4 regions of the Thalassotalea fusca genome follow, and region 3 is predicted to be linked to each of the others. Evidence: predicted binding sites of a transcription regulator. Region 3 holds the regulator's gene; each other region holds the start of a gene.
The links. The regulator FliA, encoded in region 3, starts transcription of late flagellar genes. The targets are predictions, from matches to a motif close to CTAAAGNTNNNNNNNNNNNNGCCGATA.
Positions count from the first base shown of each region.

Region 1: the regulator FliA is predicted to act here: its motif matches at 3,456-3,482, upstream of pomA (flagellar motor protein PomA).
Region 2: the regulator FliA is predicted to act here: its motif matches at 5,638-5,664, upstream of ACSLUK_RS03880 (flagellar protein MotY).
Region 4: the regulator FliA is predicted to act here: its motif matches at 2,212-2,238, upstream of ACSLUK_RS15655 (DUF5610 domain-containing protein).

Region 1 is NZ_JBQRUN010000001.1:243,310-251,001, forward strand. It holds gene ACSLUK_RS01045 (amidase) at 1-124, opposite strand, end outside; gene dxs (1-deoxy-D-xylulose-5-phosphate synthase) at 321-2,186, opposite strand; gene ispA ((2E,6E)-farnesyl diphosphate synthase) at 2,203-3,102, opposite strand; gene ACSLUK_RS01060 (exodeoxyribonuclease VII small subunit) at 3,105-3,338, opposite strand; gene pomA (flagellar motor protein PomA) at 3,632-4,396, shown strand; gene ACSLUK_RS01070 (flagellar motor protein MotB) at 4,408-5,355, shown strand; gene thiI (tRNA uracil 4-sulfurtransferase ThiI) at 5,534-6,988, shown strand; gene ACSLUK_RS01080 (ketopantoate reductase family protein) at 7,010-7,692, opposite strand, start outside.
Region 2 is NZ_JBQRUN010000002.1:360,287-367,978, forward strand. It holds gene ACSLUK_RS03850 (YeaH/YhbH family protein) at 1-85, opposite strand, end outside; gene ACSLUK_RS03855 (PrkA family serine protein kinase) at 110-2,044, opposite strand; gene sodB (superoxide dismutase [Fe]) at 2,357-2,938, opposite strand; gene ACSLUK_RS03865 (Grx4 family monothiol glutaredoxin) at 3,271-3,612, shown strand; gene ACSLUK_RS03870 (peroxiredoxin) at 3,733-4,338, shown strand; gene rnt (ribonuclease T) at 4,868-5,536, opposite strand; gene ACSLUK_RS03880 (flagellar protein MotY) at 5,698-6,564, shown strand; gene ACSLUK_RS03885 (M1 family metallopeptidase) at 6,656-7,692, shown strand, end outside.
Region 3 is NZ_JBQRUN010000001.1:464,541-472,232, reverse strand. It holds gene ACSLUK_RS02075 (flagellar motor protein MotB) at 1-391, opposite strand, end outside; gene ACSLUK_RS02070 (flagellar motor protein) at 388-1,134, opposite strand; gene cheB (protein-glutamate methylesterase/protein-glutamine glutaminase) at 1,127-2,236, opposite strand; gene ACSLUK_RS02060 (chemotaxis protein CheA) at 2,269-4,395, opposite strand; gene ACSLUK_RS02055 (protein phosphatase CheZ) at 4,409-5,152, opposite strand; gene cheY (chemotaxis response regulator CheY) at 5,183-5,566, opposite strand; gene ACSLUK_RS02045 (RNA polymerase sigma factor FliA) at 5,614-6,333, opposite strand; gene ACSLUK_RS02040 (MinD/ParA family protein) at 6,355-7,197, opposite strand; gene flhF (flagellar biosynthesis GTPase FlhF) at 7,387-7,692, opposite strand, start outside.
Region 4 is NZ_JBQRUN010000014.1:96,534-104,225, reverse strand. It holds gene ACSLUK_RS15660 (RNA recognition motif domain-containing protein) at 365-814, shown strand; gene ACSLUK_RS15655 (DUF5610 domain-containing protein) at 926-2,173, opposite strand; gene trmA (tRNA (uridine(54)-C5)-methyltransferase TrmA) at 2,313-3,407, shown strand; gene fabR (HTH-type transcriptional repressor FabR) at 3,426-4,034, opposite strand; gene ACSLUK_RS15640 (acyl-CoA desaturase) at 4,257-5,375, shown strand; gene sthA (Si-specific NAD(P)(+) transhydrogenase) at 5,454-6,890, shown strand; gene ACSLUK_RS15630 (SixA phosphatase family protein) at 6,906-7,400, shown strand; gene ACSLUK_RS15625 (hypothetical protein) at 7,418-7,692, opposite strand, start outside.

The DNA of each region.
Region 1 (7,692 bases), 220 kb from region 3:
TAAGCATTTTTTGATGTAACTGGGGTATCGTATCATTTTCATCGACGTTTGCCGCTGCACAAGGTAATGCAACGGTGGCCACTAACGCCCAAATTGTTATTATCTTCCCAATTGCCGCGCGCATTTTTATCATCCTTTCTATATTTTTATTAGTATTTGGCAAATGTTATAGCGTTTTGAGTGCAAGCGTGTCTACTTGAGGAGCCTAAATTTTCGTCAACCGAAATGTGTAAACTTGTGCTGAAATGATTACAGCTGTTTAAAAACAAAAAAGGGAGCCATTTGGCTCCCCGATAAATTAAATAGTCAAACAAGACAAGTTAACGGCTTAAGAAAGCGTTAATTTGTTTAACGATACCTTCGCTGTCGAGTAGCAATTCTTGATGAATTTCTTGCTGGGTTCCATGTTTAATGAACACATCAGGTAAACCAATGTTGAGGATCTGAGCAGATAATTTTTGTGAGAGTAAATACTCATTTACTGCAGATCCTGCACCGCCTGCAATAGCGTTGTCTTCTACGGTTACGATGGTTGCGTGAGTTTTGGCAATCTCATCGAGTAGTGCAGTATCTAAAGGTTTAACGAATCGCATATCAACGACTGTCGCCGCCAGTTCATTAGCAGCGTTTTCGGCCTCAACCAACGTTGTACCAAAGTTCAGTATTGCAATTTCACTGCCTTGACGTTTTACAACGCCTTTACCTACTTCAATCGTTGCATCGATAGCGGGGTATTCTACGCCAGTACCGCTGCCACGTGGGTAACGTACCGCTGCTGGTTGGTGTAATTTATGGCCTGTTGTCAGCATCAGTTGACATTCACGTTCATCAGATGGTGTCATAATGACTAAATTTGGAATACAGCGCATAAAGCTTAAATCAAAAGCGCCTTGGTGCGTAGGGCCATCAGCCCCAACGATGCCTGCACGGTCAATCGCAAATAAAACCGGTAAGTTTTGAATAGCAACGTCGTGAATCAATTGATCGTATCCACGCTGTAAAAAGCTTGAATAAATCGCTACAACTGGATTCTTACCGCCAATAGCCAAGCCTGCTGCAAAAGTGACTGCATGTTGCTCGGCAATTGCCACATCGAAATATTTGTCAGGAAATCTTTGGCTAAACTCTACCATGCCAGAGCCTTCTCGCATGGCCGGTGTAATAGCGGCTAAGTGTTCATCTTGCTCAGCAATGCGGCATAACCAGTCACCAAACACTTGTGAGTAGGTCGGTGCCGTAGGTTTGCTCTTGGGTAAATTGGTGTCAGCAGGATTAAACTTAGGTACCGCATGATACTTAATAGGATCTTGCTCAGCTGCTTCGTACCCTTTACCTTTTTTCGTGGCAATATGTAGAATCTGCGGCCCTTTTAGGCTGCGCATATTTGAGATGGTATCCACTAAGCCGTTTACGTCATGACCGTCGATTGGTCCGATATAATTAAAACCAAGTTCTTCAAAGAAGGTGCTAGGTACAACCATCCCTTTAAGGTGCTCTTCAGCCCTGCTGGCGAGTTCTTTAATAGGTGGAATGTTGCCAAGTATGCGCTTACTTCCTTCACGAATGCCCGTATAAAAGCTACCTGATAATAGCTTAGCTAAGTGATTATTTAGTGCGCCCACGTTTTCTGATATCGACATTTCGTTGTCGTTCAATATCACGAGCATATCTTTATGAATATCACCAGCATGATTTAACGCTTCAAACGCCATACCTGCGGTCATTGCACCGTCACCAATTACAGCAACGACTTTACGGTTGTTGCCCTCTTTTTCAGCAGCAACGGCTAAACCCAATGCAGCAGAAATTGACGTACTTGAATGGCCAACGCTTAGTACGTCATATTCACTTTCTTCACGCCATGGGAAGGGATGTAACCCATCTTTTTGTCTGATGGTGTGTAACTGTTCACGTCTCCCCGTCAGAATTTTGTGCGGGTACGCTTGGTGACCTACATCCCAAATCAAATGATCGAATGGGGTTTGATAAACATAATGCAAAGCCACTGTGAGTTCTATGGTGCCTAACCCTGAGGCAAAATGACCACTGCTCTTGCTGACTGAATTCAATAAATAGCGACGCAGTTCATCGCTCGCTTGTGGTAATTGCGAACGATTTAACAATCGTAAGTCGTCTGGAGAGTTGATTTTAGACAACAATGGATAGTCGGTTGGATCTGTAGTCATAGTATAATTGTCGTTATTAACTTTTGCGTTTGATTATAAAAGTGGCAAATTCAGATAAATTCTGCGTATTGTATGACAAACTTGTTAAAGCTTGAAGCGCTAGTTGATATAAGTCGTCCGCTTTCTGCTGAGCGCCGTCTAGCCCAAGAAGTGAAGGGTAGGTACTTTTATTAGCTGCAAGGTCTGAACCGCTTGGCTTACCTAATTCTTCTTCAGTAGAGATGATATCAATAATGTCGTCACGTACTTGGTAGGCAAGTCCTACTGAGTCTGCAAATATTGTTAGCTGTTGTTTGTCGTTTTCGGTAACTGATGGTGCACATTCAGCCGCCATTAATACTGCCGCCTTAAGTAATGCACCGGTTTTAAGCGAATGCAAATGTTCTAATTCTGCCAAGCTGATGGTTTTATCTGTAGCGGACAAATCTAACGCCTGTCCTCCACACATGCCTTGATAGCCAGAGGCGTGACACAATTGCTGAACGAGTTTAATTTGTTTTCCAGCTGCTTGTGCTGAAAATTGATGATTCGCTAAAATATCAAACGCCATTGTTTGCAAGCTATCGCCAGCTAATATAGCCGTTGCTTCATCAAATGCTTTGTGACAAGTAGGCTGACCACGACGTAAATCATCATCGTCCATCGCGGGTAGGTCGTCATGCAGTAATGAATATGCGTGAATACACTCTAATGCAGCAGCAACAGCATCGATATCTGAAATTTCCGCACCCAACGCTTCACCTGTAATGTAAGCTAAATATGGACGCATACGCTTACCGCCGATAAGCAGGCCATAGCGCATTGCTTCTATTAGCTTCTTGTCATTTACCGCCAGTCTGTCGATTTGCTGAAGGAGAAATGTATTTATTCTATCTTGATATTGGGCAAGTTGCGGAAGCGGTTGTTGACTCATCATACTTATTCTGAAAAATCTTCAAGGGTTGATTGACCATTTTTTTCAAGCAAGATCTGAATTTTTTGTTCAGCATCTTTTAGTTTGCTTTGACTGTGTTGACTCAAATTCAAGCCTCTTTCAAACAGTGACATCGCATCTTCTAACGATAATTCACCTTGTTCTAGCTTCTCAACAATAGTCTCAAGCTCGTCAAGAGATTCTTCAAAATTAAGGTTTTCTAGTTTCTTTTTTGCCATGCTTGGTGGATCCAGATTGACAGCAATTTTAAATAATGGCGCAACACTACATTAGCAGCTCGCTTGGGTCAATCTAGAGCTGAAAATAGCCTTGTAACAAAAAAGACTATTATTAAGGTTAAGTTATTGACAAATTGGACGATAATAACAGTATTAGAATAATAGTGATTTATCATTTGTGTTCGCGCATCATTACCCCTTCATGTATTATCAAGGTAAGTTTGCGCGTGATAATACCGAATTGACGTTGTAATAGTTCTAACAGGTATAGATACAATTTTCTGGAGGCATTTGTGGATTTAGCTACGCTACTTGGGCTACTTGGCGCTATCGGCTTTATCGTCATGGCGATGATTTTAGGCGGTGATATCAGTATGTTCGTTGATACGCAGTCTATTTTAATCGTATTTTGTGGCTCGACATTCGTTGTGTTGTCGAATTACAACTTAGGGCAATTTTTTACCATAGGTAAAATTGCAGGCAAAGCGTTTTTATTCAAAATTGAAAAACCAGATGAATTAATTGAAAAGTCAGTAGAGATGGCTGACGCTGCACGTAAAGGCGGCTTTTTGGCATTAGAAGAAGCTGAAATTACTAATGCTTTTATGCAAAAAGGCGTCGATATGCTGGTAGATGGTCATGATGCCGATGTCGTTAGGGGAACATTGCAGAAAGATATCAATCTAACAACAGAGCGACATGAAACCGGCATTGGCATGTTGATGGCGCTTGCAGACGTTGCACCAGCGATGGGAATGATTGGTACCTTGATCGGTCTAGTTGCCATGTTATCAAACATGGATGATCCTAAAGCAATCGGCCCAGCGATGGCAGTTGCCTTGTTAACTACGTTATACGGTGCGTTCTTGGCAAACGTAATTGCGATACCAATAGCGAATAAGCTGAAGTTACGTATGGCCGAAGAAAAGTTAAATCAGGAACTAATTTTAGACGCCGTACTCGGCATTCAGGATGGTCAAAACCCGCGTGTAATTGAAGGTTTACTGAAGAATTACCTAGCGGAAAGTAAGCGAACTGTTAGTACCACTGAAGAATAGGAGCGACGAATATGTCAAATCCTCCAGAGTGTAAATGCCCTCCTGCGGGGCTACCCGCTTGGATGGGAACATTTGCTGACTTAATGTCGCTGCTGATGTGTTTCTTCGTATTGTTACTTTCGTTTTCGGAAATGGATGTTCTGAAATTCAAACAAATAGCAGGTTCGATGAAGTTTGCATTTGGTGTTCAAAATAAAATTGAAGTAAAAGATATCCCCAAAGGCACAAGTATTATTGCGCAAGAGTTCAGACCAGGTAAGCCAGAGCCGACGCCGATTGAAGTTATTCAGCAACAAACCGTTGAAATGACCCAGCAAATGCTGGAGTTTCAGGCGGGTGATGAAACCTCTGCAGGTGGGCGTCAAGAGCAGCGCGGAACGGAGCGTGGTGGTCAATCTCAAAGTACTGCTGATGAAATGTCAGCACAGGCACGCCAAAAAGCCAGTGACGAGCTAGAGCAAGCGTCGCAAGAGCAAGTCAATGAACTAGTTAAGAAAATTGCCGAACAACTTGAGCAACAAATTCAAGATGGTGCTATTGAGCTTGAATCCTTGGGTCAACAAGTCATTATTCGTATTCGCGAAAATGGTTCTTTTCCTTCAGGCTCGGCGTTTTTACAACCCAAATTTAGGCCGATAATTCAAGAAATTGGTGAATTGCTCAATACCGTGCCGGGTGAAATCATGGTGTCAGGTAATACGGATAACCAAGGAATTAGCTCTGAACTATTTACGTCGAATTGGGATTTGTCGAGTAAAAGGGCCGTGGCCATAGCGCATGAGTTGATTAAAGTACCGGGTTTTGACGAGACAAGACTATTAGTTGTTGGTCACGCGGACACTAAACCGTTGGTACCTAATACCAATGCGCTGAATCGTCGTCGCAATCGTCGAGTAGAAATCTCGATTAATCAAGGTAAGGCAAAAGAGTCAGAACCATTCTCTGTTACTGAGCAGTAACTCAAGCTGCTCTACACGGAGTCAGAGTCAATAAACCGCTTATCTTGATTTGAATTCAAGAAGTGGAGTATGTTTACTTGACTCTAACCCTGAGCAATTCGCGAATTTTCCTTACACATACCAATGTGCCTGAGATCTGTGTATAATCCGCGCCACATTGTTTTAGGGTTAATTGTCTATGAGATTTATAGTGAAGTTACAGGCGGAAATTACGATCAAAAGCCGCCCTGTTAGAAAGCGTTTTACCAAGATTTTAGAATCTAACGTCAAGAACGTCTTGCGTCGTGTTGATGAACAGGTAACTACACAGGTAAATTGGGACAGCATTGAAGTAAACACAAAAAATGAAGACCCTAAAAACCGCTTAGCGCTAATCGAAACATTGAAGTGTATCCCAGGGGTGCCGATGTTTTTGGAAGTACAGCAATACGAATTTACCGATTTACATGACATTTTCGAGAAAACATTAGCGGTACATGCGAAAACTATCGAAAACAAGTCATTTTGCGTTAGGGTAAAGCGCAAAGGCAAGCATGATTTTTCTTCACTTGAAACCGAGCAGTATGTTGGTGGTGGACTTAATCAGAATGTAGAAAGTGCGCGTGTTCAACTGCGTAAGCCTGACGTTACTATTCATCTTGAAATCAAAAACAATCAGGTATTCATTATCACTGAACGTCATAAAGGTTTAGGTGGATTCCCTATTGCCACGCAAGAAGATGTTTTATCGTTAATGTCGGGTGGTTTTGATTCTGGTGTAGCTAGTTACCAGATGATTAAGAAAGGGGCGCGTACACATTTCTGTTTCTTCAACCTTGGCGGTAGCGCACACGAAGTCGGTGTAAAACAAGTCAGCTACTATTTATGGAACAAATTTGGTGCCTCACATCGCGTAAAATTTTATGCCGTTGATTTTGAACCTGTAGTAGCTGAGATTTTGGAAAAAGTTGAAAATGGCCAAATGGGTGTTGTGCTTAAACGTATGATGATGCGAGCAGCAGCACAAATCGCTGAGAAACGAGGCATTCAATCACTGGTAACAGGTGAAAGTTTAGGGCAAGTGTCTAGTCAAACACTTACTAACTTGAACGTGATCGATCGCGTAACCGACACGTTGATTCTTAGACCTCTAGCTGCTTACGATAAGCAGGACATCATTGATATTGCGCGTGACATTGGTACAGAAGATTTCGCCAAAACAATTCCTGAGTATTGCGGCGTAATCAGTAAAAAGCCTACCGTTAAAGCGGTCCTTTCAAAAGTTGAAGCAGAAGAAGGTAACTTTGATTTTGATATTCTAAACAAAGTGGTTGAAGAAACGCGTGTGTTTGATATTCGCGACATTGGTCAAGAGTCTGAAGAGGAAATACATGCGGTTGAAATGGTTGGTGATATCGACCAAGGTGCAATCGTTCTCGACATTCGTAGTCCTGAAGAAGAAGACGAAAATCCATTAGAAATAGATGGTGTTGAAGTCACGCATTTACCATTTTATAAACTAGCTACCCATTTTGGTGACTTAGATCAGTCAAAAGAGTATTTCTTGTATTGTGATCAAGGCGTGATGAGTAAGTTACAGGCACTGTATCTTATCGATAATGGATTTAAAAACGTTAAGGTATATCGCCCTTAATCAACTATCACTAAGCTGAAACTAACTTTGGCTTAGCTGAGTTACTTGTTGCCACATTGTTGTATTCATCGGTGTGGCAACATTAAATCGCTGGCCTTCAGCATGAACAAAGCCGTTCAAATAGGCAATTTCACTTCGTTTACCCGCCCTTATATCAGCTAACGTAGAACAAATATTTTCCCCCGTCAGCTTAGCAACGTTTAATACGCTTTTTTTCAATTCATCTACATCGAGCGATATCTGATGAAGCGCTGCAATGGTAACGATTTCCTGTAAAATCGCATCAACTTTCTCTTGGTGTACCTGTTCAAGTACGATTTTATTTTGGCTATTGTTGATTGCGCAGATGGGATTGATCACACAATTAATCGCAAGTTTTTGCCAACGCATTGTCGAAATGTCATCGTGCCAATAAACCGGTGGTAAAGCGCTAGACATATAGCTCACAAGCTTTTGTCGTTCCGCAGACGTTAACTCACCTTGCAGCAGGCCAATATCTGTTTTGCCAAGCCCAGTATGAGTAATAGCAAGAGTATCTTCTTTTTTACTGCCATGAGTAAGCAACATGCTTATCACTCGTTGGCGTTTGTCAAAGGTTTGATTGATAACGCTATCTGCTACCATACCATTGTGGCAGAGTAACACGATTGCGTGTTCAGAAAGGTTTGGGGCTAGCGCGGTAATTGTGGCTTTCAGTTGGAACG
Region 2 (7,692 bases), on a different contig from region 3:
GCTGTTTATAGCGGCGTATAAATCGTTGACGGTTGACAGTGCTCTTATTTTTACTATTCAGTCGTCTGTCGATAAAATTCGCCATCAAATGACCTCCTCAAGCTACAACTTATGAAGATTTTCTAACGCGTAAGTACCACTCTGATAGCAATCGAACTTGTTTCTTGGTATAGCCTTTGGTCATCATACGTTCAACAAAATCATCATGTTTTTGTTGATCGTCTGTAGATGTTTTCGTGTTGAAAGATATAACAGGGAGTAAATCTTCTGTGTTAGAAAACATTTTCTTCTCGATAACTGTGCGCAGCTTTTCGTAACTAGTCCAATTGGGGTTCTTGCCGTTATTGTTAGCTTTTGCACGTAAAACAAAATTGACAATTTCATTGCGGAAATCTTTTGGATTACTAATGCCTGCTGGTTTTTCGATTTTCTCTAGCTCGTTGTTAAGTGCTTCTCTGTCGAACAGCTGGCCAGTTTCTGCATCGCGATATTCTTGATCTTGTATCCAAAAATCAGCATAGGTAACGTAGCGATCGAAGATGTTCTGTCCATATTCAGAATAAGACTCTAAGTAGGCCGTTTGAATTTCTTTACCAATGAAGTCGATATACTGTGGAGTTAAATACTCTTTGATAAATTCTAAATAACGATCAGATGTTTCTTTGGGCAACTGTTCACGTTCAATCTGTTGCTCTAAAACATAGAACAAATGCACGGGGTTTGCTGCGACCTCTAAGTGATCGAAGTTAAATACACGTGACAATATTTTGAAGGCAAATCGCGTAGATAAACCGGACATGCCTTCTTCGATACCTGCATAGTCTCTATATTCCTGATAAGACTTAGCTTTTGGATCGGTATCTTTGAGACTTTCACCATCATAAACACGCATCTTAGAATAAATGCTGGAGTTCTCAGGATCTTTTAGTCGTGATAGCACGGAAAACTGTGCCAAAATTTCTAGCGTGTCAGGTGCGCATTGAGCGTCAACTAATTCACTATTTTGTAATAGTTTCTTATAAATGTTCACTTCTTCTGACATACGCATACAGTAAGGTACTTTAACGATATATACTCGATCTAAGAAAGCTTCATTATTCTTGTTGTTTCTAAATGTTTGCCACTCAGATTCGTTTGAATGCGCAAGCAAAATTCCGTCGAATGGTAGTGCAGATAACCCTTCAGTTGGGTTGTAGTTGCCTTCTTGCGTAGCGGTTAATAATGGGTGTAAAACTTTAATCGGGGCTTTGAACATTTCAACAAATTCCATTAAGCCTTGGTTCGCTCGGCACAGCGCGCCTGAATAGCTATAGGCGTCTGGATCATTTTGTGCGTAGTGCTCAAGTTGTCGAATATCCACTTTACCGACTAAGGCAGAAATGTCTTGGTTATTGTCGTCGCCAGGTTCTGTTTTTGCCACGGCTATTTGATCAAGAATTGAAGGGTATACTTTTACAACTTCAAATTTGGCAATGTCGCCTTTGAACTCATGCAGGCGTTTGGCAACCCAAGGAGACATGATGGTATTTAAATACCGCGCAGGGATGTTGTATTCATCTTGCAGTATTTTACCATCAGAATTTGCATCAAATAGACAGAAAGGATGATCATTTACGGGAGAACGTACACCGTTGACACTAAGTACATAAATTGGTTCTTTTTGCATTAGCGCTTTAAGTTTTTCAGCCAACGAAGATTTACCGCCACCAACTGGGCCAAGTAAATACAGAATTTGTTTTTTCTCTTCTAGCCCTTGCGAGGCATGTTTTAAATAGCTAACGATTTGTTCGATAGCCTCTTCCATGCCAAAGAATTCTTTAAATGCGGGGTAACGAGCAATAACGCGATTTGAAAATATTCGACTCAATCTTGGCTCTGTTGAAGTATCTACCATTTCTGGTTCGCCAATAGCTTTTAGTAACCTTTCAGCTGCACTGGCATAGGCATATCTGTCTTGTTGACATATCGCTAAAAATTCCTGAATCGTATAACGTTCTTCTTGTGCTTCGTCATATCGAGACTGGTAATGTTGAAAAATGCTCATGAACGCCTCCTAAAAAATTTTAGGTGTCTATTTATTTAGACCGGAAAAATTGGATGTCTATTAATAAGCTTAGTTGTTATTTGGTAACTTGGTTGAAAAATAATGAAATAATTTGTTTTTTGTCTAAGCGCGTTTTTGAATTTCGACAGGGATATTCACAACATTGAATTAAAGGGGATGATCATTATATTTTTTCAAAAATATGGATGATTGAACTTTTAGGCGTGATAAATGATAGAAAAAATATGATGTTTGAAACCAAAAAAAACCAAGGCGAATGCCTTGGCTTTTTGAATGAGACATTGTCTGTGATTAGCTGAAGTTAGTAGCAGCAAAATCCCAGTTAGCAAGTGCCCAAAATGCTTCCATGTAGTTTGGACGCAAGTTACGGTAATCGATGTAGTATGCGTGTTCCCATAGATCTACTGTTAGTAACGGGGTAACGCCTTCTTCTGTTAATGGTGTAGCAGCATTTGATGTATTAACGATAGCTAAACTACCATCAGCGTTTTTAACTAACCAAGTCCAGCTAGAACCGAAGTTGTTAATTGCACTGTCAGTGAATTTTGCTTTGAATTCTGCGAAAGAACCAAATGAAGCGTTGATTGCATCAGCTAACGCACCAGTTGGCTCGCCGCCGCCATTAGGGCTTAAGCTGTTCCAGTAGAAAGTATGGTTCCAAATTTGTGCAGCGTTGTTGAAAATGCCAGCAGAAGAAGACTTAACGATATCTTCTAATGATTTACCTTCAAATTCAGTACCTTCAATTAAGCCATTAAGCTTAACTACGTAAGTGTTGTGGTGCTTACCATAATGATATTCAAGAGTTTCTGCTGAAATGTGCGGTTCTAAAGCATTTTTTTCATATGGTAGAGCTGGTAATTCGATAGCCATTATTTTCTCCAAGAATTATTAGAAAATTTTATTTTTGCCCAAAAATAAAAAGATAGTTTGTTTTTATTAAAAACCAAGTAAAATACTCAGGTATTTAAAACCTTGCATAGTTTACTCAAAAATATGGGTATTGCCAGTGTAATTATCAAGTTGAATACTAAGTTGGTTCACAATTTTTTTGCTTAGAGTGACAAAAAAGACAAAATTGTGAGTCAAATTGGTATAAAGGTTTTAATATATGAAAAATTTATTATTAATAATGCTTTGAGCATTGAAATTTTGACTATTAGTCTACATATTTTAGCTAACAAGCATTAAATTAGAGGTTAAAGATGGATACGATAGAGCGTATTAAGCAACAAATTGCTGAAAACAACATTTTGTTATACATGAAAGGTTCACCTAAATTACCAAGCTGTGGCTTTTCTTCTCAAGCATCACAGGCATTAATGGCATGTGGTGAAAAGTTTGCTTACGTTGACATTTTACAAAACCCAGACATTCGAGCCGAACTACCGGCTTATGCAGATTGGCCAACTTTCCCACAATTATGGGTAGACGGTGAGTTGATTGGTGGTTGTGACATTATATTAGAAATGTACCAACAAGGTGAATTGCAAAACTTGATCAAAGAATCTGCAGCGAAGCACGCAGATTCAAATGAAGCTGAATAGCCAGTTAGCGCTATTCAGTTTTTTCTTTCGATTCAGTATTGAATTATCAAATTTAAAACCAATACTATGATGGTATTGAACAAGACAAATAAATAATCACAATTTTAATTGGAGAACAAAATGAGTGTATTAGTAGGTCGTCCTGCTCCGGATTTTACAGCAGCAGCAGTTTTAGGTAGCGGTGAGATTGTTGATAGCTTCACATTATCAGAAGCAATCAAAGGTAAGAAAGCTGTTGTATTTTTCTATCCACTTGACTTCACTTTCGTTTGCCCTTCAGAGTTAATTGCATTTGACCATCGCATGGAAGAATTCAAGAGCCGTGGTGTTGAAGTTATCGGTGTTTCTATCGACTCTCAATTTTCTCACAATGCATGGCGTAACACACCTGTTAACGAAGGTGGTATTGGCCCGGTTCAGTACACCTTAGTTGCAGATGTAAAGCATGAAATCTGTCAAGCATACGATGTAGAGCACCCAGAAGCTGGTGTAGCTTTCCGTGGTTCATTCTTAATCGACGAAGAAGGCAATGTACGTCATCAAGTAGTAAATGACTTACCATTAGGCCGTAACGTTGACGAAATGTTGCGTATGGTTGATGCGTTACAATTCCACCAAGAGCACGGCGAAGTATGTCCTGCTGGCTGGAATAAAGGTGACAAAGGTATGACAGCATCACCAGACGGTGTTGCTTCTTACCTTACAGATAACGCTGAAAGCTTATAATCTGTATCCAAATTTATAATTAAGCCGCTGATAAAGCGGCTTTTTTTTACCTGAAATTCGACAACTGCTAATTTCATGGTCTAAGCTTGTAGAACTATTGCGTGAAAAAGGACGAGCTGTGTATTTTCCCGAAAGACTGTATGAAAATTTACCTAGTTTTTATTTTGTTATTAGCGGTGGCTTAGTGATATTGGGGAATGGGGGGTTATATATCTTTTCGGGGATAATATTTTATTGTGCAGCTTGTATTACATTAGTGGCGAGATCTGCCAGGAGAAGGAGAGACAAACGGAATTTGCATTCAACTAAAGAAGTTCTACCAGAGGTAATATACGAATATTTGCCTTACGGTTATATCGGACTTGGAATTTTACTGATAATAATTGTAGATCAGGAAGTTATTCAGTTTTTCGCATTTACTTGGTGCGTGTACGGTTTACGCAACATTATGTGTCGTCATGCAAACCGTAATAGACAAACTATACATTTTTAATGAAAATCAAAGTTTAGCTTGGTATAAAATTTCAGCTTAATCCATTGAATGAAGTGGCCAACCGCCTAACGCTTGCCATTTATTAACGATATAGCAAAAGAGTTCTGCGGTCTTTTCTGTATCGTAGAGCGCAGAGTGCGCTTCTTTGTTACAAAATTCGATATTTGCGGCCTCACAGGCTTTGGCTAAAACAGTTTGTCCTAACGCGAGACCAGACAATGTCGTTGTATCAAAGCTAACAAATGGGTGAAACGGTGAACGTTTAATATTTGCTCTTTCAGTTGCTGCGTTTACAAATCCCAAATCAAAGGAAGCATTATGTGCCACCATAACCGCACGTTGACATCCTGCTAGTTTCATTTTCTTGCGCACAAGCTTAAATATTTCTGTTAGTGCTTCTTTTTCGTCAACTGCACCACGCAATGGATTGCTTGGGTCGATGCCAGTAAAATCCAGTGCAGCAGGTTCAAGGTTAGCACCTTCAAATGGTTCTACATTGAATTGTATGGTTTCATCCAAACTAAAACACTGCGTTTGTTCATCAAACGAAAGTGTTGTGGCGGCTATTTCGAGTAAGGCATCAGTTTGTGCATTGAACCCCGCAGTTTCAACATCAATTACCACTGGGAAGTACCCTCTAAATCTTGTTGCAAATGATGTGTTGGTAGCAGGTTCTTGTTTCGCCACTGTCGTATTTTCAGGCATAAATCGTAACTTGGATAAATTAAACGTCAATTTTTGCCATTATCTCAGAAAAACATAGCTAACACTATGTCCAATACACTGTAAAAATTTGGAATAAATTGTTAAAGTTAAACAACGCCGTGCCGATATCTAATAAGTAGTTCGAATCGTTGAGCATTGATATGAAGAAATCACTGACCTATTTGTTATGTTCGTTGTTTGCTTGCAGCAGCTATGCTGGTATGCGGCAATATAGCGCTGATCTTGAAAATTCTCAGTGGCAATTAAGTCAAAATTCTCGCTTGGCTTGCACGCTTTCTCATCAAATCCCTAATTATGGCGAAGCCAAATTTTATAGTACGGCAAATCGCAACATGAATATGGAATTTGAATTGGACATGTTGCGTCTACCCGATACTTACTCGTTATCAAAAGTTCGCTCAGTAGCGCCTAAGTGGCGACCAGGAACTCCGGGTCGTACTTTAGCTGATATGAAGTTGCACAGACAGTTTTCCCCAGGCCTTTCAAAGAAAGTTGCTTGGACTATGCTGAGTGAACTAGAGCAGGGGATGAGTCCAACATTTTATTACGATGACTGGTATAACGATAACGACAAGATTTCTGTTGGTTTGTCTACTGCTAGATTTCAAAAAGCCTATAACGAGTTTGTCAGCTGCGTTGGTAACCTTTTGAATTATAGCTTTGAAGATATTCAATACACGGTGCTTAATTACGAATTTGGTAGTGACAAACTCACCAAAGCATCGCGTCGACGCATTGCGATGATACTTGAATATTTGAGTTTAGATCCTGAATTAGACTTAGTACTAATCGATGGCTATACCGACAGTTATGGTGGTAGAGATACCAACATGAAAATGTCGAAAAAACGTGCTGATCAGATTAAGCAATATTTTGTAAACAATGGCGTAGAGCCAAGCTTGATTGATTCTACTGGCTACGGTGAAAAGCGTCACGTTGCGTCAAACGACACAGTTTTAGGTCGCGCTAAAAACCGTCGCGTTGTTATTAGAATGGATAAGCCATAAGTTTTTAATTAAGAAATCACATACAATATACAGTTGAATAGGTCTGTCGCTTAGCATAAGCTACAGACCTATTTTTTTATGGGGAAAATTTATGAAGCTGGTATATAAGTTAGCAGCAGCGTTAGTATTTATTACGCATACAGCGTATGCAAAAGTAAATGATGTATACACTTATGCAAATTATGATGAAGTAAAAGTTAGCCATTTATATTTAGACCTAAGTGTTAACTTTGAAGAAAAGTCACTTGATGGTTTTGCCGAATTGTCACTGAATTGGCAAACTTCGCAACCGGTACCTGTTGTACTGGATACCCGCGATCTTGTTATCGATAAGGTACTGGCAAAAAGGAAAAGTGGTACTTGGTATCCTGTAGGTCATACGCTGGCAGCAAGAGACGACGTATTAGGTGCAAAATTAACTGTAGATACTAAAACACAAGTTGAAGCTTTGCGTATTTATTACCGTTCAACAGAAAAAGCCTCAGGGTTACAATGGTTAACACCTAATCAGACTGCCGGTAAAACCCATCCTTTTATGTTTAGCCAAAATCAGGCAATTCATGCGCGTTCTTGGATCCCTATTCAAGATACACCCAGTGTGCGCATGACATATACTGCTCGAATCAATACGCCGAAATCTCTATTAGCGGTTATGAGTGCAAACAATGAACCTGAAACTTCCAGAGATGGCGACTATTTCTTTTCAATGCCACAGGCCATTCCGCCTTATTTAATTGCAATTGCAGTTGGCGATTTAGAATTCAAGGCAATGAGTGAGCAAACAGGCATATATGCTGAGAAATACATTTTGGATCGTTCGGTGGCTGAATTTAATGACACGCAAGCGATGATTGATTCAACTGAAAAGCTCTTCGGAGAATACCGCTGGGGACGTTACGATCTATTGATTCTTCCGCCTAGCTTTCCATTTGGTGGTATGGAAAATCCAAGATTGTCTTTTATTACGCCTACAGTTGTTGCTGGTGATAAAAGTTTGGTCAACCTAATTGCTCATGAACTTGCGCATTCATGGTCAGGCAACTTGGTAACTAATGAAAGCTGGCGTGATTTATGGCTAAACGAAGGTTTCACTAGCTATGTTGAAAATCGCATTATGGAAGATGTATT
Region 3 (7,692 bases):
ACAAAGCGGTGTGTAATTCTTCTTCTAATGAAGTTAAGTTAGTGCCAACGTCACTCTCATCTACATTTGATAAAGTCGCCTCACCATCCAATAACTCGGGGCCTGCGTCTTCTAATATACCGTTACCGTATAATCGCTTATTTGTTCTGGCGGTGTTTACTGGAAGTATGTCATCACCATGACCACGATTTTTTGGCAATGCTTCGTTAGCTTGAAATACTCGGCCGATCGATTCTGTGACGGTTTCAAAAGGCTTTTCGTTAACAATTGCCATTGCGTACAAAACAACGAATAACGCAAACAATAACGTCATATAATCGGCGTAAGATACCAACCAACGATCAACATTGTCGTGCTCAACTGAATGTCTTCGCGCTTTTAATCGCCTCATTGCTCTAACCTGAATGCTGATAGTTTGTTTTCTATCGCATGAGGGTTTTCAGCCTGTGCAATTGAAATAATCCCCTCAGCAATCATCTCACGATACATTGTTTGTTCGTGAACGATTGATTTTATTTTGTTTGCTATTGGAATATAAATTAAGTTGGCAAAGCCAACACCGTAGATCGTTGCAACAAACGCAGTAGCTATGCCATGACCCAAAGCTTCAGGATCGGAAAGATTGCTCATGGCGTGAATCAAACCAAGCACAGCCCCCAAAATACCAATTGTCGGACTATAACCGCCCATTGACTCAAAAACATGCGCAGAACGAAGGTTATGTTCACGATACAAATCTAAATCCAGCTCTAGCGATACGCGAAGGTTGTCGACTTCGTTGCCATCAACGAGCATATTGAGCCCTTTTCTAACATAAAAGTCTTCTTCTTCTTCGGCAACACCTTCTAGTACTAAGTAGCCTGATTCTCGTGCCTTGGTCGCCCACTCTACGATGTCGGTAATTCCTTTATTAACATCATAATTCGGAGGAACAAAGATCCATTTCAATAACGATAAAGAGTGAAAAAATTGTGCAGTCGACGATTGCAACATTACTGCGCCAATTGTGCCACCAAAAACGATAATAAATGCGGGTAATTCAAGTAAAGTAACAATTGAGCCGCCATCTAGTACAAAACCAAAATATATGGCGACTATTGCTAAACATATACCAAGAACACTCAGCTTATCCATGCTGAAGTTCCTTCAGTATACTCAAAGGAAAATCATAAAGAGGCAACGAAATATCTGTAATCCCAGCAGCAGTAACCGCTTGCGGCATTCCGTATACAACGCTGGTAGCCTCGTCCTGTGCCCAAATTGTTGAGCCTTTTGCTTTCAACATGCGCGACCCTTCTCTCCCGTCAGATCCCATTCCGGTAAGAATAATTCCCAACACATTGCCCGAAAAGATCTTTGCAGCAGAGCCAAAACTAATATCTACGCTTGGCTTAAATGCAATGCGCTCTGAATCATCATCAATTACTTTTAGTCTTGCTGCACTTTCCGTACCATCGATAATAAGTTGTTTACCACCGGGGGCTAAATACGCACAGCCAGGTTTAAGAATATCGCCATTTTCAGCTTCTTTCACTCTTATTTTACATAACGTATTCAATCGGTTAGCAAAAGCATTAGTAAATGCTGCTGGCATGTGTTGCACCATGACGATGGGTAAAGGGAAGTCTTCTGGTAATTGGGTAAGAATTTTTTGCAATGCTACTGGGCCACCGGTAGAGGTACCGATAGCTACTAATTTATATTTCTTTCCTGAACTACGTCGAAAAGTTGACGTTGGTGTTTTACCTACCTCGCGTGCTGGCGTAGAAGGTACCGCTTGGCTTCTGAGCCCCTCTGTAGGAGTTGTACGAGGCGTTACCCTTCTTAATCTAGGAACTCTTTTACGCGCTAGCTCCAGTACTCTTTGACGCAAAATATTGCCAGCATCAGAGGTAGAGCTGGCTATTTCATTAAATTTCTTAGGTAGAAAATCTAATGCTCCTGCATCAAGCGCGTCTAAGGTTGCCTTGGCGCCTTGATGGGTTAGAGAAGAAAACATCAAAATTGCGGTTGGTGATTTCTCCATGATTTGCTTTACAGCATCGATGCCATTTAATAACGGCATCTCTATATCCATCGTTATGACATCAGGTTTTAAGGTCTGTGCTTTTTCAACGGCTTCTAAACCGTTTACAGCAGCACCAATCACTTCAAGATTGGGGTCACTATTGACAATATCGGTTACCCGTCGACGGAAAAAGCTTGAATCATCAACAACCAATACCTTGTAGGCCATCTATTTTCTCTTTTGTTAGCACTTAGCCTATGCTAAGAACGCAATTTCTTATGAATAGAAGATTTTTTCGCGTAAAACTTCAGCATATTAGGTACATCGATGATCAACGCTATACCACCATCACTTGTAATAGTCGCGCCAGCCATTCCCGGCGTGCCATGAAGTAATCTATCGAGTGGTTTAATCACCACCTCTTCCTGCCCAATTAAGCTATCTACAACAAAACCAACTTGTTGTGTGCCCAATTGAACAATGACTACATGCCCTTTGTCTCTTGGTTTATCGACAAAATCTCTCACCAGCCATTGATCAAGATAGAACAATGGAATTGCCTTATCACGAACAATTATTGTTAATTGACCATCAACTACATTGGTATTCGTAAGATCAAGATGGAAAATTTCATTAACACCTGCAAGCGGTAGCGCAAATGTTTGTTCGCCAACAACCACCATTAGCGTTGGTAATATCGCCAATGTTAAAGGTACCTTGATTTCAAGGACCGTACCAATTCCTAATTCTGAATCAATCGAAACAGTGCCGTTTAGCTGGGTGATTTTCGTTTTAACAACGTCCATACCAACACCACGGCCCGAAACTTCGGAAATCTCTGTCTTTGTCGAAAATCCAGGAGCAAAAATAAGGTTATACGCTTCCTGATCAGACATGCGTGCTGCAGCATCTTCGTCTAATACACCGCGGCTTATCGCAATGCTTTTTAGCTTATCAGCATTCATTCCCGCGCCATCATCTCTAATAGTTAAGAGAATGTGATCACCTTCTTGTGACGCAGATAAAATAACAGTACCTTCGCGTTCTTTGCCATTAGCCACCCTAACATCTGGCTCTTCAATACCATGATCTACTGAGTTACGCACTAAATGGACTAAAGGATCGGCAAGTGCTTCAACAAGATTCTTATCTAAATCCGTTTCTTCACCTTCTAGAATTAATTTTATCTCTTTATGTAAACTTCTCGCCAAGTCTCTTACAACACGAGGAAAACGACCAAATACTTTTTTGATTGGTTGCATACGGGTCTTCATGACCGCACCTTGCAAATCAGTCGTCACAGCGTCTAGGTTAGACACCGCTTTCGTTAACTCTTCATCTTCTTTGGTCATACCTAAACTAGTTAGTCGATTACGAACCAATACTAATTCACCCACCATATTCATGATTTGGTCAAGTCGTTTGGTATCAACACGAACCGTAGTTTCACCTTGTGATGCACTGGTCGCTGCTTTCTTTTCAGCAGGCTTTTTAGCGGCAGGTTTCGCAGCAGCACTTGACGGTGCTGGTGCAGCAGGCTTAGCCGCTTGAGTTGAAGCTGGCGCAGGAGCTGGTGTTGGCTTAGCGCTTGGTTGCTCCGCAGCTGGCGAAGAAGCTGAAGTATTAGCTGCAGGGCTTTTTCCTTTGCCGTGAAGTTCATCGAGTAATGCTTCAAACTCATCATCGTTAATTTCATCTGAATTAGACGATGTTTTATTGCCCTCTACATTTGACGAAAATGCCCCTTGCCCGTGCAGTTCATCAAGCAATGATTCAAATTCATCATCTGAGATTTCATCACTATTACTTGTGGCAACGCTAGTAGCTGGTTCAGAAGCAGTAGCTGCACCTGGAGCGCCACCACCGTGCAATTCATCGAGAAGCTTTTCAAAGTCTTCTTCACTCATTTCGTCCGTGCTACTTGCTGAAGACTCAGGTTTTGGTTCTGGCGCTTGCACGGGTTCTGGAGCAGGAGCTGGAGCCGAAGATTCCGCCCCTTCTGGCTCGCTTAAACGATGCAACTCTTCCAATAAATGAGGATCTGCCGGGTCTACTTCTTCTCTGTTTTGAACTTGAGCAAACATATCATTGATAGTGTCTAATGCTTTTAAAATCACATCCATCAATTCAGGAGTAACCGAACGTTGATTATTCCTAAGAACATCAAACACGTTTTCCGCACCATGACAGGCATCAACTAACTCAGTCAATGATAAGAATCCAGCGCCACCTTTTACTGTGTGGAAGCCTCTAAATATAGCATTGAGTAAATCAGCGTTATCAGGATCGTTTTCTAATTCTACTAGCTGTTCAGAAAGACTCTCTAAAATTTCGCCAGCTTCAATTAAAAAGTCCTGTAGAATTTCTTCGTCCGCTTCGTAAGACATCCACCAACTCCCCTTAAAATCCTAAGCTAGATAAGAGATCATCAACATCATCTTGGTCAGCAACAACGTCATCTCTTTCTTCTTTGTTAACGATAGGCCCTTCAACTAAATTCTCGCCCACTGAAGGCCTAGCTTTTTCTTTGGCTTCATCAGATGAAATACCAAAAGCGGTTAACATGTTAATCAAGCTATCTTCCACTTCACGGACGAGGTCGATAACTTTGCGAATTACTTGTCCAGTAAGATCCTGAAAATCCTGTGCCATTAACACATCAGTCATTAATGCATGCATTTTAGCTGTTTCAGTGTCAGTAGTTTTCAGGAGTTTATCGATGTCATGGCATAACAATTTGAATTCGTTTAATTCTAAATCGTTATGCATGAGCTTTTCCCAAAGGGGATTTACTGCTTTAACTTGCTTTTGAATAGAATCAACCACAGGAAAAATAGACTCTACTGCGTCCATCGTTTTATTAGCCGCATCTTCTGTGCGACTAATCACGTAGTTTAAACGCTCTTTAGCGTCAGGAATATCCGCTGTAGCTAGGTCGTTCAAACGAGAATCCAATTGAAAATTCATTAAAGAATCATGCAATTGGCGCGTTAACTTGCCTATTTCAGCAAATAATTCAGAGTTGATCGGATTCTGAATTTCAGAAATCAGTTCATCTGCTTTTTCCTGTTGTCCTGTCTCGAGGTATTCAACTAATCGCTTAGCCTGCTCCAACGACACATGAACATTTGGTAGTTTATTCATGCAACATCCTAATCAAACAGATTGATTAAATTACGCTAATCGCTCAAATATTTTATCGAGCTTAGTTTTTAGCGTAGCCGCAGTAAATGGCTTAACAATGTAACCATTTACACCAGCTTGCGCTGCCATGACAATCTGCTCTTTCTTAGCTTCGGCAGTAACCATTAACACAGGAATATGCGCTAACTTTTCGTCAGCTCTAATTGCTTTTAGCAAGTCAATACCTTGCATACCCGGCATGTTCCAGTCTGTAACAACAAAGTCAAAGTCTCCACCTTGAAGCATTGGCAACGCAGTACTACCATCATCAGCCTCTTGAATGTTGGTGAAACCTAAATCGCGTAACAAATTCTTCACTATACGTCTCATTGTTGAAAAATCATCAACAACAAGCACTTTCATATTTTTATCCAAGGCGCCCTCCGGGGAGATAATTTAATTTCTTTACTAATATATTGTACTTAACTTTGCCAAGATTGCATACGCGCTTTTAATCGATGTAATGCTTGGCTATGAATTTGGCTCACTCTAGATTCACTTACATCTAGCACCTGACCAATTTCACGTAAATTCAATTCTTCGTCATAATAGAGCGACAGTACTAAAGCTTCACGCTCAGGTAAAGTGGTAATACACTCGCTCAGTGACTTTTTGAACACAGAATGTTCAATGTCTTGATACGGGTCACTTCCTTGATTCTCTGTTTGAGTATGGATGACATCTTCACTAACCCCCAAATCATCTATACCAATTATTTTCCCTGTACTCACTTCATTAAGAATATGATGATACTCATTCAGCGAAATATCAAGTTTTTCAGCAACTTCAACATCTGATACATCTCGCCCTAATTCAGCCTCTAGTGTTTTTATTGCATCGCTGATCATACGGCTATTGCGGTGTACAGAGCGAGGAGTCCAATCGCCGCGTCGCATTTCGTCAAGCATTGCTCCACGAATACGAATACCGGCAAACGTTTCAAAACTAGCGCCTTTACTGTGATCGAAATTATTGGCGGCCTCTAACAGCCCGACCATGCCAGACTGTATCAAGTCATCAACGATGACACTGGCGGGTAATCTAGCGAGTAAATGATAGGCGATACGTTTTACTAGAACAGTATGCTGTTCAATTAAGGCAGTTTTGTCGATATGAGCATTATAAGCATTCGCTTTAATCACTATCGTTCACTCTTCCTTAAACTAATTATCGAGTAATTGTTCAATAAAAAACTCTAAATGACCTGACGCTTGATGAGGTATTGGCCACTTTGTAATTCTAGTCGCTAATGCCTTAAACGCTTTTGATGCAGGAGAATCAGGAAACGCTTCAACGATAGCTTGTTGTTTCCGTACAGACTTACGAATATTTTCATCGTAAGGTACAACAGCAACTAACTCTAATGCCACATCTAAAAATCGATCGGTTACCTTAGATAGTTTAGCAAATAATTGCTGTCCTTCTTTGGGACTTCGCACCATATTTGCAACAACTTTGAATTTGAATATGTCGTGATCACGACTCAATAACTTCATCAATGCGTAACAGTCAGTAATTGAGGTGGGTTCGTCACAAACCACAAGCATGATATCTTGTGCAGCGCGGGCAAAACTTAATACCATATCTGAAATACCAGCAGCGGTATCTACAATAAGTACATCGAATTCAGTTTTCATATCACTGAATGCACGAATCAATCCCGCATGCTCTGATGGCGTTAGATCGACCATTGACTGTGTGCCTGAAGTTGCAGGTATAATTTTTATCCCTGCTGGTCCTTCAATGATAATGTCATCCAGCTCGCATTCGCCAGACAATACATGAGATAAATTTCGGCGAACACGCAGACCGAGCATTACGTCTACATTGGCCAAACCTAAGTCAGCATCTAGTACAAGTACTCGTTTGCCTTGTTGTGCTAACGCGATAGATGTATTAAGTGAAACGTTTGTTTTACCAACGCCTCCTTTTCCTCCAGATACCGCAATAACTTTAATATGATGAGGTTCTTGCATTCTTCTTAAGCCGCTAGCCTGATCTATCATTTATTTTAATTCTCAACTACAAATACCAATCATTGAACGGTTGTATTTGCCTGATTGATTGAACGTATACTAATTACATAACCTAACTAAGATTATAGAAATAGCCATGGTTGTTCAATGTTAGGCGACGAAACAATTATTAGATGTTCAAATAATCCACAATCGCTAATAATTGGTATATCAAATACTCTAAACAACTGCAGTGGACTTGTGCCCGGCTGAACGCCAGAACTTATGACCACTTGTTTTGATTGCTAACCTATCAGCAAGCGTAACTAACTTTTCTGCATTTGCAACTTTAATGTCTTCTGGAACTCTTTGTCCATCAGTAAGATAACCTATAGGAAGCCCATTTTGAATAGACGTTGCAATAATTTCTCCAATACTGAGGCTTTCGTCTAGTTTTGTATAGATACAGCCTGCTAATGGAATCTTGTTAAATCGCTCTACATTTTCTTGTAATACCCTTTGTTGAGCGTTTGCAGCCAGTACTAA
Region 4 (7,692 bases), on a different contig from region 3:
GTTGTCCCCGAGAAGTGGAGCGCATTTTAGAGATTTTTGCGCCACCGTCAACAACTAATTTCAACTTTTTGTTCGTTCGGTCAAATAACAGGCAAAAACAATAAAAACACAGCATTTTAGTATAAAAAAGTGGCAATTCAGCACTCATTCTTAATATCAAACTAATGCTTTGTACTTCTTCCTTATACAAATACCTAATATTCGAAGCGGCTACTCATTCAAACAATAACGACTAATTACATATAATATGCTCAAATCAACACAAAGTTTAAGCTTAAGGTTGCACTCTATCCAAAGCTGGGTAACATAGAATTGCAGTTTTGTGATTTATAAAATAATAAAATTAATAATTAGGTATCCAAATATGAATTCTTCCCAACTATTAACAATTATCGTAGGTGTAGTATGTGCGATTGTTGCTTTTTTTGTTGCAAGTCAAGTTCAACTCACTCCTGTCATGGTTGCAGCTATTGCATTTCTAAGTGCCGTGATTTCGCCTTTATTTGCAAACCGTAGCCCCAATGAAGGAAACAATGATAATGGCGATATTAAGACATTATACGTTGGCAACCTTCCTTATAGAGCAAATGAAGGGGCGGTACGTGAATTATTCTCAGCATACGGAAACGTACATTCAGTACGCCTGATGAAGGATAAGAACACAGGTAAACGCAGAGGGTTCGGCTTCGTTGAGATGGCAGCGTCTGACGTTGACAACGCAATTGATAAATTAAACGATTCAGAGTTTCAACAAAGAACACTTAAAGTAAGAGAAGCAAAAGAGCGACCTGAAAAGAACGATGATCAGGAATAGTATATTCGCAATTAACAAATACTAAGTATTTAGAAAAGCCGCTATTAATTAGCGGCTTTTACTTTTATACGGCATAAAACCTATTGGATAGGTAACCTTTAACCATTCTATCTAAACGTCTAATTCGTTCACCGTCTCATTAATCTTCTTTGCTTTATCGGGTTCTTGTGCAAATTTAACAATGGATAGCTGGTGAAATACCGATAAGAACTGTTGATTGTTGATGTTTACAAACAATGAAGCTTTCTCTTTTAGCGCCCTAAATTCTGCTACAAAGTCCAATACTGGCCTAAGCGATTTGTCGCGGTCAACTTTCTCGTGCCCTATTGCAGCCACCTCTTGATAGGTTTGTTTTGCTTTAAAGGTTTGCTTCTGTGTTAAATCCAACGACATACTAGAAAGCTCGTTAGAATCAAACCCTATGCTTTGTGCATATTCATAAGCTTGTGATACATTACCGTTGTAAAAGCTCTCCTGCACTTTATCTATATCTTGCAGTAAAGTTGCAATAGCTTCTCGTTCATCTTCATCAAGTTCGCCCTTGATAGCAATTGAATAGCCCGTTTCTTTTCCATAACCTGCACTTATGGCAAACTTTTCATTTCCAGAACTTGAGTTGCTGTGATAGCCAAACCTGACGGCAGTCAATTCATTACTGTAGAAATTAATATGTATTTCGTCTCCATCATTGGTCATTATCGATAAAGCACTTTCACGATTATCGTTATAGCGATAATTGGCACTATACTTTTCAACCACATTATCTTCTACCTTGTTTGCGTTAGACTCCCGAAGATCATTCGATTTGTTCAAGGAAGGCTTAACTTCTTCATTTGATATGCTATTCGGAAAGAATGAAGCATATAATTCATCAAGCCGATGGTTGATTTCTTCCTGACTTTTGGCCACACCAAGTTGAATCTCTTCCGTCAACTTGTTTAATTCTGATAATTCCTGCAGCGCTTGTCCAAAGCCTTGCGTAATCCCTTCGCGTGCTTGGTCAAACATTTCTTGGATTTCGATGTCGCTTTTGCCATTTTCTTTGGCTCGCATCAGGCTTTCTTTAATAAAGCCAAATACTGTTTCCGTAACTGTGTCACTATCAAAGCTACTCGGACTTTCAGGGATCACTTCAAACTTAGCTTCTTCAAATCCATTATGCTGAGCAAACCTTTGGTTAACAGAGTGCAGCACTATTCTCATGCTAACCATTTTGTCAGAAGACAATGCGACTAATTCAGCATTAGCAACATCTAAGTTATGAGGGGATTGCAAATTACCATTGAAAGTTGAAAGCGAACGTTTAGGCAGTAGTTGGGCATATGAACCCGCGCCAGGTAAATGTGTTAATTTGTCCACGACCATAATTCCTCGCAGTGAAAAATTTGGTAACTTTGTATCGGCTAAAAGCAAATAAACTTTAGCTCTTTACTAGACAAAATGTGAACTATCATTACAATCTGCGCACTCACTTATCGTCGTACTTTAGGAATATTGAATGTTCAGCCACATCAACCCAGATAACTATCAAACACAACTTTCTGAAAAGAAAGCTGAAATTGCTGAGCAATTCAAACAATTCAGTATTCCCGCTATTGATGTATTTACATCAGAGCCTATTAATTATCGTATGCGAGCTGAATTTCGTGTATGGCATGACGGTGATGATCTGAACTACATCATGTTCAATCAAGAAACCAAAGAAAAATATCATGTCCACAACTTTCCAGTGGCAAGCGTACTGATTAATAAAACGATGAGTGCTCTGTTAGATGATGTGCGCGATAAAACCATATTGCGTCAAAAGCTCTTTCAGGTAGATTTTTTGTCTACTTTAAGCGGTGAAATGCTTGTGAGTCTGTTGTATCACAAACCGCTGACAGATGAATGGCAAAGCGAAGCAACAGCACTTGCAGCAAGGTTATCGGTTATTGCGCCTACCAGTATTATTGGTCGCGCACGTAAGCAAAAAGTGATTATTGGTAAAGATTACGTGACCGAACGCTTAACGGTTGGTAATGATACTTATCAATATCAACAAGTAGAAAATAGTTTCACTCAACCTAATGCAATCGTTAACGAAAAAATGCTGCTTTGGGCACAGCAAGCTACAGCTGGTAAGGGCGGTGATTTAATTGAACTCTACTGCGGCAATGGAAATTTCAGCATCGCACTAGCCAAAAACTTTGATCGAGTATTAGGTACAGAAATTTCCAAGTCTTCGGTAAACTCAGCACAAATCAATATAAGTGATAACAATATAGACAACATTCATATTGTTAGAATGTCGAGTGAAGAATTTAGTCAAGCCATGACAGGAGAACGTCAGTTCAGACGGCTAGAAGGTTTTGACCTGACAAGCTATAGCTACGACACCGTACTTGTAGATCCTCCAAGAGCGGGATTAGATAAAGACAGTGTTGCTTTGGTTAGCCAGTTTAATCAAATCATTTATATATCATGTAACCCAGATACGCTGAAAGATAACTTAGAAGAGTTAGCAAAAACACACAACATAGAGAAGTTTGCAATATTCGATCAATTCCCTTACACCCACCATGTGGAATCAGGTGTGATTTTGACCAAGAAATAACAACGACAAAATAACTAGTTATTGCCGCTGGCTAAACTCAGCGGCTCCACGCGCAATAAACCGTAGCTGTTGAATCGTTCTAATTGCCAACTCGTGACGCTCTTCTTTAGTCGCATCTAACGCTTCAGCGCCCGCATTAAATACAATGGTAACCGCCGCATTCGCCTGTAAGTACGCTATGTGAGTGCTCAAATTATTCGCTTTTTGTAGATAATCGCATAATTCTACTGTGAAAAAGCTTATCTCTCGATTTACCGCCGCTCTAAATTCTGCCGACGTCCCTGAGCGTTCTCGTAACAATAGTCGAAAAATATTACCGTTATTTTCAATAAATTCCATAAAGGTAAATACTGAAATTTTGATAACAGAGCCACCTTTTTCAATACGTTGGCGTGCTTGGCGCATAAGCTGTCTTAGCGTTAAGCCAGCTTCGTCAACTAAGGTTAACCCTAATTGATTCATGTCATCAAAATGTCGGTAAAATGAGGTCGGCGCTAAACCAGCTTCCTTTGCGACTTCACGCAAGCTCAAACTCGAAAAACTCCGTTCACTCGATAATTGACCTAGTGCTGCATCAATCAACAATCGACGTGTTTTTTCTTTTTGTTGCGCTCTTATACCCGACATCAATAATAAACCTTGAAACTTTCCCCGCTACATAATACGCAAATCTATTGATTTTTCTAGTATTGCCTAAGTGAGATATCCTAAAAATGCAATAAACTTTACGCTTGGCTCGCTCAATTTCTTCAAACTTTCATCAAACGTTGCTTGACTCGTCGTTAGAGATAACTAAAATAGCGTACAAGTGTACACTGAAATTTTAAATGTTATTTCCTCGGACAACCAATGAAGAAACCCAAAATTATCTGGCTCAATGTAAGTGTTTTTTTGATCACTTTCCTTTTTGCAGCAATCGCTGTGCCCTATCGCGCACTAACCCACGGCTTCGACACAGCAGAAATTCTGATGGCGATCGGTTGTTTTATCTTCTGTGGCATGTCCATTACCGCTGGATATCATCGCTTGTGGTCACATAAAACCTATCAAGCCCATTGGTCATTACGCATAATTTATGCACTTGGTGGCGCATTCGCATTACAAAACAGTATTCTTCACTGGTCTTCTGATCACCGTATTCACCATAAGCACGTGGACAATAATGACGTTGACCCATATTCCGCTAAAAAAGGGTTTTGGTACTCTCATATCGGTTGGATGCTGCGCGAGTATCAAGCACATCGCTACACAAATTACGACAATGTGCGTGATTTACAAAAAGACCCTATCGTTATGTGGCAGCATAAACATTACTTACTACTAACAGTTGGGCTTAATTTTGGTATTCCCTTAGCGTTTGGCCTGTGGCATGGCGACGTTATTAGTAGTTTACTGCTTGTTGGATTTTTACGATTAGTGCTAAGTCATCACACAACGTTTTTTATTAACTCGCTCGCCCATATCTGGGGCAAACAAACATACACAGAAAAGAATACCGCGCGAGATAATGGTTTCTTGGCATTTTTCACGTTTGGCGAAGGCTACCACAATTATCACCATATCTTTGAGAATGACTACCGTAACGGAATTCGTTGGTGGCACTTTGATCCCACCAAATGGTTAATCAAAGGATGCTATTTCCTTGGATTAACGAAGAACCTACGCAAGAGTCCAGAAGATAAAGTTGAAAAGGCTCGATTGGCCATGGTGTTTAAACGCAGTCAACAGAAGCTTAAATCTCATCCTGAAGCCGAGCAACTGCTTGCGAAGCTGCAATCAGAATATGATGTGCTGATTCTAAAACTCAACGAATTTTACGCTGCTAAGAAAAGAGTATTAGCTGCTAAGCGTGACGCCTTAATAGCAGACGTAGAAAACTCAGATTTACTTGCACAATACAAAGAAGTTAAACAAAAGTTTGTCGAACAACAAAGAAGTTGGCAATTCTTCGTTGAAAAACTCGCTTAAAAAACAATTTACTAGTTACCTGTCCCCTAATTCCTGCTAAAATTTTTGCCAGAGCAAGTAGGAATTGGGGATATCTCTTTGGCCAAACAAATCAAACAACCACCAAGTAAAAAAGCACCCACATCATTTGACTATGATGCCATTATTATTGGCACAGGTCCTGGCGGTGAAGGTGCCGCCATGAATCTTGCAAAAAAACAAAAAAAAGTGGCTATTATCGAACGCTATGTCAACGTTGGCGGTGGCTGCACTCATTGGGGAACTATCCCGTCTAAGGCTTTACGTCAATCAGTAAGCAGATTAATCGAGTTTAACTCTAATCCTTTGTTTAACGACGGCGAGCATGCCAAACAACTTACTTTTCAAGATATTCTTCGACATGCTTCTGCGGTAATTCGTAAGCAAGTAAGTTTGCGTAGTGGCTTTTATAATAGAAACCGCGTAGAGCATTTTCATGGTGAAGCGTCATTTATTGACCGTCACACCATTAGAGTGCTTCGTAATGATGGTTCGATTGAAACAATTACCGGCAAACAAATTGTGATCGCAACAGGATCTAGACCCTATCGACCTGCCGAAATCGATTTTAATCATCCGCGGGTTTACGACTCTGACAGTATCTTACAGTTAGCGCATGCGCCAAGACAAATCATCATTTATGGTGCTGGTGTTATCGGGAGTGAATATGCGTCAATATTTAGAGGCTTAGGTGTAAAAGTAGATTTAATTAACACGCGTGATCGCTTACTTTCTTTCCTAGACGATGAAATGTCTGACTCACTAAGTTATCACCTATGGAATAATGGCGTGGTTATTCGTCATGGCGAACAGATTGAAAAAGTTGAAGCCACTGATGATGCTGTAGTCGTGCATCTTGAGTCTGGTAAGAAAATGAAAGCCGACTGTTTACTATGGGCTAACGGCCGAACAGGTAATACAGACGACCTCAATCTCGAAAATGCTGGGCTTGTTGCTGACGGTCGTGGCCAACTTAAAGTTAACAACGCCTATCAAACCGACGTTGATAATATTTTCGCTGTAGGTGATGTGATCGGTTACCCAAGTTTAGCCAGTGCCGCATTCGATCAAGGCCGCATTTGTGCCAGCGCCATGCTCGATGACAAATGCCAAGCTAAGCTCATCACTGACATTCCTACAGGAATCTACACAATCCCTGAAATCAGTTCCGTTGGTAAAACCGAACAAGAATTAACAGAAGCAAAAGTGCCATACGAAGTAGGTCGCGCCCAGTTTAAGCACCTAGCACGTGCACAAATTTCAAATAATCTCGTTGGCTCATTGAAGATCTTGTTCCATCGCGAAACTAAAGAAATTTTAGGCATCCATTGTTTTGGCGAAAATGCCGCTGAGATCATTCACATTGGTCAAGCCATTATGCAACAAACCAATGGCGGTAATACGATTGAATATTTTGTGGAAACAACCTTTAACTACCCGACAATGGCGGAAGCATTCAGGGTTGCAGCGTTAAACGGCTTAAACCGACTTTTTTAATTTATAGGGATATATATGAAAACAAAACTTTTATTACTAACGCTGGCAAGCTTGTTATTGCCAGCTCAGGCTGCAGACAACTTTACGGTTTATTTAGTGCGTCATGCCGAAAAACAAATCGAGCAAACTAATCCGTCTCTAACACACTGTGGAATGATTCGTGCGAATCAACTTGCCCGCATACTAGACAAAGCCAACATAGAGAAAGTCTACAGTACGCCTTACGCTCGTACATTGGAAACTGCAGCGCCATTATCGAAAGAGAAAAACATCTCAATTAAGCAATATTCGCCTAATGGTTTAGATCAACTCGCGCGAGAACTTAAGCAAAATGGTAAAAACGTACTCGTTGTAGGTCATAGCAACACAACACCAGTGCTCGCAGGTCTTCTAGCAGCCCACAAACTTGAACCACTTTCCGAAAAAGAATATCAAATGATTTATCAGGTACAGTTTATTGAAGGTAAATCAAACTTAACTGTACTCACGCACCCATTAATTTGCCAATAACAAGCCGTTTTGCACGCCTAAAGCTCTGACTTGGGCGTGCTACGCCCCTCTTTTAGCAACTTAATCGATGTTATCTTAAATGGCTTTCCCCATTGTTGAAACGTGATCACACCTTGTTCGAAATAACCCGACAATTCAACAATAGCCCCATCTTGTCGCAATTCTTTTGATAAATTAGCAGGAAGAAGCTTTTGGCCATTGTTAGTAATAATGCCGTAAAAGCCGCCCTCTAATCCAATGTACTCCACTTTAGCTTGTGACCAGTGTTGAACATTATTCATTGGCTTCTTTT